2 regions of the Butyrivibrio sp. TB genome follow, and region 2 is predicted to be linked to the other one. Evidence: riboswitches for the same ligand, from Rfam matches in the RefSeq annotation. Region 2 holds a riboswitch; the other holds the start of a gene.
What was found. Region 2 has a riboswitch for cobalamin ahead of BMX21_RS01945 (ABC transporter substrate-binding protein). Riboswitches for the same ligand answer to the same signal wherever they lie in the genome.

Region 1 (4,439 bases), on a different contig from region 2:
CATCGCTTCTCTTGCGCTGTCTATATACCAGTCATCTGCTTCTATTCCTGACATTGTTATAGCACTGACTGCTCCTATGGAGTCAAAATGACACATAGCTCCCGATGCTGCAAGATATATACTGTCAAGTGGCATATATAGAGGGATTATCCGTTCCTGTGAATCTGAAGATCCCATGCTAATGTCTGCAGATATATCATCAGGAATATCTTTCCCCTCAGGTATAAGAAGGTAATGCCTTCCATCATCTATACTTATGACAAGATACCCGTCTTCATATCTATGGATCTTAAAGCAGGTGGCATAAGCATTCTTATCTGTTTCTATATAGGTCAGTCCTTCTATATTAGGAGGATCCATGGAAGTCTTTATGATCTGACTATCACTATCTGTACCATCTGCGCTCTCACTATATGAATCCATAGTTTCATCAGAAACGCTGTCATCAAGGGTTATGAGAAGGGTATATTCAATAAGATGAGGGGTACTCATGGCAGTAGTATCTGCCTGAACCTTCATCTCTTTGCCCAAAGACACAGGTATATCGAATTCAGAGTTACCCTCCTTATTAACAGGATAATATGTATCGCCATCCACTATCATATAGTCATAGTTTGGGCTACTCCATACAAGGTGTGCCGTCGCTTGTCCATCTGTGACAGTAACCTTGCAAGGGCTTTCTATATACGCTTTCCCGCTTCCGCCTGTCATTACAACAGATGCGGTGTATTCCCCATCGGAAATCCCACCGCATCCAACCAGACATAGGGAAAAGATGATCAGAAACAACCATTTTGTTATTTCAAATAAATGCTTTAGTTTTTTTCCCATAAAGTTTTATTATTTTATAACTGCACCTGTGTGCTCAACATAGATATCTTCAACTTCCTTGATGCCGCCAAGTCCAAGGATCTGGCAGCTTACTTCTTCAAAGCTTCCATCTGCTTCAAAGCCGCTCTTCCATGAATCCTCTTCATCGCCTGCCATGTCATTGTTAGCATGATCACCTGCTACGACCATAAGAGGGCGAAGAACTACTTTAGTATAACCTGCAGCTTTAACAGCTTCGATTATGTTTGAAAGCTCTGTTTCTTCAGGCTCACCTTCTACAGTTCCGATGAATACGTTGTCATAGCCAAGTTCATCCATCTGAGTCTGCATCTGGCTGTATGTAACCTTAGCTGTATGTGATGTTCCGTGTCCCATGAATACGAAAGCAACTCCATCTTCCTTAGCTTCGTCAAGGTCTGCATATCCTGCCTCTTTTACAGCTTCAGCTGTTATAGCCTTGGCTACAGCTTCCTTGTCTTCATTGATAACTGTTGCATCATCACCAACTTCTCCAAGAAGGGGCTGTGCTACAGCTACTGATTCGAATTTATCTTCATACTGGGCGAGAGTTTCAACAAGCTCGTCATACTCAGCGCCGTGCATCAGGTGTGTAGGCTGAACTATCAGATTCTTAACATTATTATCTACTGCTCTTTGGAGTGCCTGGTCTACATTGTCGATCTTCTCACCATCTCTTGCATAGATATGGTTGATGATGATCTGAGCTGTAAATGCTCTTCTTACTGAGTAGTCAGGATATGCCTCCTGAAGAGCCTTCTCAATTCCGCCTATATCCTTGACTCTGCTATCATTGAAGGATGTACCAAAGCTAACTACAAGGATCTCGTTATCTCCTATATCATCGCCGTTGAGCGGATCGTCCTTGGAAGCATCTCCTGTATCTCTTCCGAAGTAATCAGGATCAGCATACTCGCCTTCTACAAGCTCTTTCTGAGTATCTGTAAGAGCGTCCCAGGCTTCTTTGGCTTTCTCGCAGTTTTCATATGTATCATCTGTATATTCCTGAACATAGATAGAATCTATAAGATCAGCCACCTTATCTGCTGCCATTTGATCTTCATCTCCTTCGTAAGGTACCGGATCAGATACTGTTACCTGATGGTCATACCATACTTCCTTAGTTCCTATAAGTGCAAGTGCAAAGCTCTCATCAAGGTATGGTACAGGAACATCAAAACCGTTAACTTCTTCTGTAGTTCCATCTGCATATGTTACAGTATCTATTGTAGGCTCGAGAAGCTCTGCACCCTCTTTCTGAGCATCCTCAGCGCTTCCAGGGAATAGATTTACTATATTCTTGGATGGAAGTGTGATATGGATAGTCATCTCGCCGTCTTCTACGGTAAGGATTCCTTTATTATCATATGCTTCATTAACATGGAACATGGTGCTGTCTGTAGTAAATGTAGCCTGATATGTTCCGTCTTCCAAAACGCCTTCTTTTTCATCAGCATCTGCCGCAGCTGTTTCTGCCTGAGTAGCATCAGCATTTTCATCTGCCTGTGCAGTGTTTTCTACAGATGCTTCATTAGAAGCAGTTTCATCTTGTCCTGAACTATTCTGTCCGCAGGCAACAGCTGTAAATGACATCGCTGCAGTCAGAAGTACTGCCAGAAATTTTTTCTTCATAATATTTCCTCCTAGATAAAAAAATAAAGCCTTCACCAAGAAGCGAAGACTTTTTTGCACACAAGATTAAAGCAAATGTCAAAATAGCATTTACCATAAAGCTTCGTACAGTCAATTCCTCGTGACTTGGTTACCCTTGTACGACGACAGGCAGGTCTCCCGGCTGATTGCATGGTCTCTTTCGCCTTCCCGGTTATCCAGTGGCATATTGAAAGAGACTTGGATGCTATGCAGTCCTATACGCAGGTTCATCAATATAAGATCAACTTGCAAGAACGCATATATTCCAGACAAAACACGGTGACGAGATCGTGCGGGATTTGCACCCGCTTCCCTTTTCACTTACGCAGTAGCAAGTATAGCTACCCGTAAACACCTTCCGTCTCATTAAATTTTCATGGATATAATAACATAAGTAATAGATAAGGGCAAAGATTCTTATCATCAGTTATTTTACTAAAACTTCACATAATGCCTTACTATCTCCATCTGAACCTGCTTTGGGTATAGCAGAACCGGATAGGTATTGCCTTTTTGACTGACTTTCTCAGTAGTAACTATACCTTTAGAAAGGCCTTCATCAGTCTGAGCCATCATAAATCTTCCGCCTATATTTTTCTCTGCGATATAACCCATTTCTGTAAGGAATTTCGTTATATCTGTACCGAATATATTCTTGGCATTGTCTGCTGTTGATATCCTGTTAAGCTCATCTTTGATCTCAGATACAAGGCACAGGTCTTTGGACTCATATTTATCTTCATCTTCAGGATTTAGATAAAAGGGGACTTTATGCCCCTTTGGAGCTGTTGAACCTTTTGAACCTTTGGCCTTAGTTTTAGCAGGTGCTGGTGCTGCATCCTTAGTATTATCTGCAGCTTCGTCCTGGCTATCTGTTATAGCGGTTACTACTCCCTCATGTTCATCTAAATATGAACTTATAGCGTTTATGAATCTCTGACCATACTTGTCATATTTCATCTCGCCTACACCTGATACATTTAGCATTGATGCCCTGTCAAGAGGAGTCTTGGCGCTCATATCGATGAGAGTCTTATCACTAAAGACGATATATGGCGGCATGCCTTCTTCTCTGGCAATCTGAGTTCTAAGTGCTTTAAGTATATCAAAAAGATCGTAACCAGCTTTGGTAAGACTATCTGTTTTCTTCTTGATCTGTCTTATTTTATTACTATCAGGTTCCTTAGCCTGCGTGGTCCTGACTATGACACGGGTAGCCGGATCTTTTAACGGGGTTATGTCACCCAACTGGATCACACTGTATTTGTCAGCAGTCTGGCACAGATACCCGTCCAGGATAAGCTGATTTATAAGAATCCTAAGATCAGCTTCTGACCTGTCTTTAAGTGTGCCATAAGTTCTGTAATTCACGATGCCAAGTTCTTTGAGTCTTGCTCTGTTAGCACCAAGAAGTGTCCCTAATATGATATTAAGGCCGTACCTTCCTCTTGTCTCGAATACGCAGTTTATTACTTTTTTGGCATCTTCTGTTCTGTCTTCTTCAATAAAATGTTTATGGCAGTTACCACAATTATCACAGGGCTCTGTATTTTTTTCTCCAAAATATTCAAGTATATAATTCCTAAGGCATCCTGTCGTCTTACAATACCCCTCCATGACATTGAGCCTTCTCATATCTCTTTCCTTGATAAGAATAACGTCTTCACTCGGTATATCTGTAAAGTCTTTATGTTCTAACAGGAATTTGTTAATGATTATATCTTTTGGAGAAAAAAGAAGTATACACCTTGAAGACTCGCCGTCTCTGCCGGCACGACCAGCCTCCTGATAGTAGTTCTCCATGCTCTGGGGCATATTGTAATGAATGACGAATCTTACGTTGGATTTGTCGATACCCATTCCGAATGCGTTGGTTGCTATGATCACGGGGCATCTGTCATAGATAAAATCATCCTGGCTTTCTTTTCTGCTTTGAT
Region 2 (4,439 bases):
ACAGACATGTGAATATTTATATATGACAAGTGGCCGTTAGAGTGATCCATAGGCCTTCTTGTGTCCAATGATGGGGTTATCCAGGAAATGAGGTTTTTGTAAATGGCAGTAACTATTTATGACATAGCAAGATTATCGGGGGTGTCAATAGCTACAATATCCCGCGTTGTTAACGGTAATCCAAGTGTCAGTGATAAGACCAGAGAGAAGGTTCTTGCTGTTATGAAGGAGTACGACTATACTCCCAATCCCTTTGCAAGAAGTCTTCAGTTCAATTCTATGAAAATGGTTGGAATATCATGCGCAGATATCAAAGATGATTATATGGCCCGCATGGTTTCTATCCTTGAGAAAAAGCTTCATGAATACGGCTATGATTACATGCTCCTGTGTAGTGGTTATGATCTTGAATCCAGAGAGCATGCAGTAGATCTTCTTCTTAAGAAGAAGGTAGATGCACTTATCCTTATAGGTTCACAGTTCCTTGGTAATTGCGAGAAGGATGAGGTTGCATACCTTCACAGAGATGCTGAGCAGGTTCCGGTATTCATACTAAACGGATATCTTGAGAACGAGAATATATACGGAGTACTGGGAGATGATCGCAATGCCATGTACAATGCGACAGAATCCCTAATAAAGGCAGGAAGGAAGAAGATCCTCTTCCTCTATGATTCCGAGTCTTACTCTTCCAATCAGAAGATGGCAGGCTATGAAGATGCCCTTAGAGATAATGGAATCCCGGTAGATGGCAATCTCAAGCTCAAGATCACATGTTCACTTCATGAAGAAAGAGATCTCCTTCTTATGAGAAAAGATCTTGAGTTCGATGCAGCAATCGCTACAACTGATGAACTCGCAGTAGGAGTACTTAAGTACGCTAAAGCAAGAATGCTCCAGGTTCCTAAGGATATAAGCGTAATCGGATATAATAACTCTCCACTTGCTGATTTCGTAGAACCTGAACTTACATCAGTAGATACCTCTATCAAGGACATGGCTCATGTCGCTGTAGACAAGATGATGGAATGTCTCCAGGGCAAGAAGGTTGAACACAAGACCGTGATAGAGTCAAGACTTGTAAAGCGCTGCACTACAGACTTTTGATTAAATATGAACGAGTCAGTACACTAGCGTCGAATGCTTGTAAATCTAGCAGTAGGTTCTAGTGTATGAATATCCTTCCATCCGGCAAAAAGGTCTGGATGAATGTGAGGTCCAAAAGTACAGTTTTCAAAAACTGCTGCGCCGTAAGGACGCCATGGACGTGCAAGATATACAGATCCGTCCGGACACCTGTCGGTTATAAAATTGCAATCTATAAAATGTAAACCGGATTCTCCCTTTGGAGTATTGGGAGCACATACGAATCCCTGAACAGCCTGTTCAACATATGTAGCGGGCTGTTCTTTTGATATAGTAGTCATATCACGAAGAGGAGCCCTGTATAGTGATACTATAGTGCAGTTCTTAAAAGTGGCATTGGCTCCGCCGAATATAAAATCAACATCACCTTCTATAATACAGTCTTCGTAGTACTGGGTGGTCATAAGACGTGGGCAGTCCCTTCTTGGTCCTGTGAAGCCGCCCTTCTCCCTTTCTTCAAGAGGAAGAGGAGACATGAACAGAGTATCCTGATGCCCTTTTAAATGAACACGTCTGCATATAACATTCGTAGCATCTGCATAAAGGGCGATAGCTTGTCCTCTAAGACGTCCATCTCCCGCGGTATTCTCAATAGTAAGATCTTCGATGATAGCTTCCTTGCCCGATACGAACATGGTATAGCTTCTAAATGTGCCAAGCTTGATACTGCCATCATCCGGCGCCTTGTCAAATCCCCCATCAGACCATGAGATAGTAGTAGCATCCATCCCAGCGCCCTTTATATGCAAGGAAGCATCAGAGGTACCATTCTTCTTAAAATACTCCGAATCATAATAAAGCTTCTTATAATAAATTCCCTTATCAAAAAAAATCTCTTTCATATAGTGCCTCTTTTTGGTGATAGATTGATCATTAGTAACTTAAAGTTTGCATTATGTTTGTTATATACTCGTGCAAAAAATCTATATATTATTCTATTACAAATGCTATATAGACAAAAGCCTGATTGCAACACAGGAACCTTGTAAAATAGGGCAGATTTCGAGAGGCAATGGTGGGGAGCGGGTTACAAAGGATTTCCGCGTTTTTTGAGCGTGTTATTAAATTCAAGAGCGTGATAGATGGCTCCTTCTATTCTGCATTGGGGGCCGCATGCCCCCGCGTAAGCGAGTTTCGGCCCCCAGAATAGAAGGAGCCAGATAGCATGCCTTGAATTATAACACGCTCAATAACGCGGAAATCCTTTGTAACCCGCTCCACACCAGTGTCTCTCGAAATCTGCCCTATTTTACAAGGCTCCGGCCACAACCTATCGGCCCGATTTCTCGCACCATTTGACTACATGTCCGTTTTGTGGTAAGGTTCGAACGTATGTGGGTGTTTGCTACAATTATCCGATTGCAGCAAACCTAACAGGGAACCGGGCGAGCTTCCCGGACAGTGCCGCTACTGTGTTGGAACAAAGGCTGCGCTTAACTGCCGGATACAGTTAAGAGGGCGCCATCAAAATGTGTTCCTAAGCCAGATACCTGCCCTCATATTGGCACAGATTCTACGGGACCATAGATAAGTGCCGGTCAAATATTCTGCATTTATGCCCTTTTGTCCGGTGTTCTTATAAAACTCCCTATGTGTCAACATATGTGTTCCTGATAGCGAAGCACTATCAAGAATACAAAGCTGATTCGATTTGCTTCAGAATGGAGAATATTATGAAAAAGAAACTTTTATTAGTAATGATGGCTACAACATTGTCATTTACAATGCTTGTAGGATGTGCATCTTCAGATTCCAAGAAAGAAGATGAAGCTGTATCAGAAAATTCAGATGATGCTGCCAGTAAGGCAAGCGATGAAGCAGATACTGTTGCATCAAACGCTCAAGAGGAGTCATCTGAGGAAGAGGCTGCTGCAGTAGAAGCTATAGTACTCAGTGAAGCTCCTGCTACAGATCTTGCAGGCAATGAGATCACTGTACCTACAGAGATTGATGCTATCGTTAGTATGTCACCTTCATCAACACGCCTTCTTATCGACCTTGGACTTTCAGATTATATCGTAGCATGCGATACATATTCTTATGAATATTATGGCGATGATCTTGTAGCAGATGTTCCTCAGTATGATATGATGGCTCCTGATCAGGAATCAATCGTAGCTCTTAATCCTGATATCATATTCACAACAGGCATGAGCTATGCTACAGGTAGTGATGTATATGCTTCTGTTCGTGAAGCCGGCATCTGCGTTGCTGATATTCCAAGCGCATCAACACTTGAAGAAATCGGTGAGAGTATCACATTCATCGGAGCATGCACAGGTACATCTGAAGAAGCAGAACTTATAGTAGATGAGATGAATGATACTCTTGCTCAGATTGAAGAGCTTGCATCTACAATCTCAGATGATGAGAAGAAGACAGTCCTTTATGAGACCAACACTCCTACAGCTGACTATCCTACAATCTATTCTGCAGGTTCAGACACATACATTGGCGAGATGATCGAGAAGCTGGGCGCTATCAATGCTACAGGAGATCAGGAAGGCTGGCCTTCACTTACAGAAGAGGATGCTATTGCTATAAATCCTGATGTTATCATCTCTACAGATATGTTCACTCCTGATGCAGTAGATACTCACCTTGCTCTTTCAGGTTGGGAGAATGTAACAGCTGTTGCTAACGGCGATGTATATCTTATGGAACTTTCAAATGAGCTCAATCAGCCCAACCAGCACGTAGTAAGTGCTATGGTAGAGATGGCTAAGTACATCTATCCTGATGTATTTGCAGATCTTGAAGATCCATTTGCAGTAATAGCTCGCTAATATATCATAGTAAACGACTTAAGAAAAGCACTTTGCCAGTCATCAGATGCCTTATATGCCAGCATTAGATAACCGGCATAAGGCATTTTCTAAAGTCTTTTACTATAGATTTATATATGCAGTCGGGGACTTAACAATATCATTGATATGCGTAGTTTCCCGGCTGCTATTTTTTCACCAATTGAAACCATTAGCCATTAGTGACATGGGGTTAGTATATGAGTAAAGAAAAAAGCTTTGGAAAAAATACTCTTGAAGTCATAACGATTCTGGTATGTCTTATAATTCTCGGAATATGCATGGGAATAGGAAGTGTAGATATCCCTTTAAAGGATGCCATGACAATCCTTGGAGGTAAGATCTTCGGAACATATATTCCGGATGAACTTGCTGCAACTACGTCTATTCTGTGGACTATAAGACTTCCCAGAGCCATGACTGCATTCCTTGTAGGAGGAGCACTTGCCTTGTCAGGTGCCATCATGCAGTCTGTACTTCAGAACCCTC

Region 1: another riboswitch for cobalamin. It lies ahead of BMX21_RS10345 (sirohydrochlorin cobaltochelatase); the one in region 2 lies ahead of BMX21_RS01945 (ABC transporter substrate-binding protein).

Annotation. Positions count from the first base shown of each region.
Region 1 covers NZ_FOER01000013.1:104,642-109,080, forward strand. Annotated here, with positions in the region: gene BMX21_RS10340 (ABC transporter substrate-binding protein) at 1-831, opposite strand, end outside; gene BMX21_RS10345 (sirohydrochlorin cobaltochelatase) at 841-2,481, opposite strand; cobalamin riboswitch at 2,614-2,876, opposite strand; gene recQ (DNA helicase RecQ) at 2,938-4,439, opposite strand, start outside.
Region 2 covers NZ_FOER01000002.1:132,168-136,606, forward strand. Annotated here, with positions in the region: gene BMX21_RS01935 (LacI family DNA-binding transcriptional regulator) at 103-1,107, shown strand; gene BMX21_RS01940 (pectinesterase family protein) at 1,131-1,988, opposite strand; cobalamin riboswitch at 2,466-2,658, shown strand; gene BMX21_RS01945 (ABC transporter substrate-binding protein) at 2,820-3,932, shown strand; gene BMX21_RS01950 (FecCD family ABC transporter permease) at 4,151-4,439, shown strand, end outside.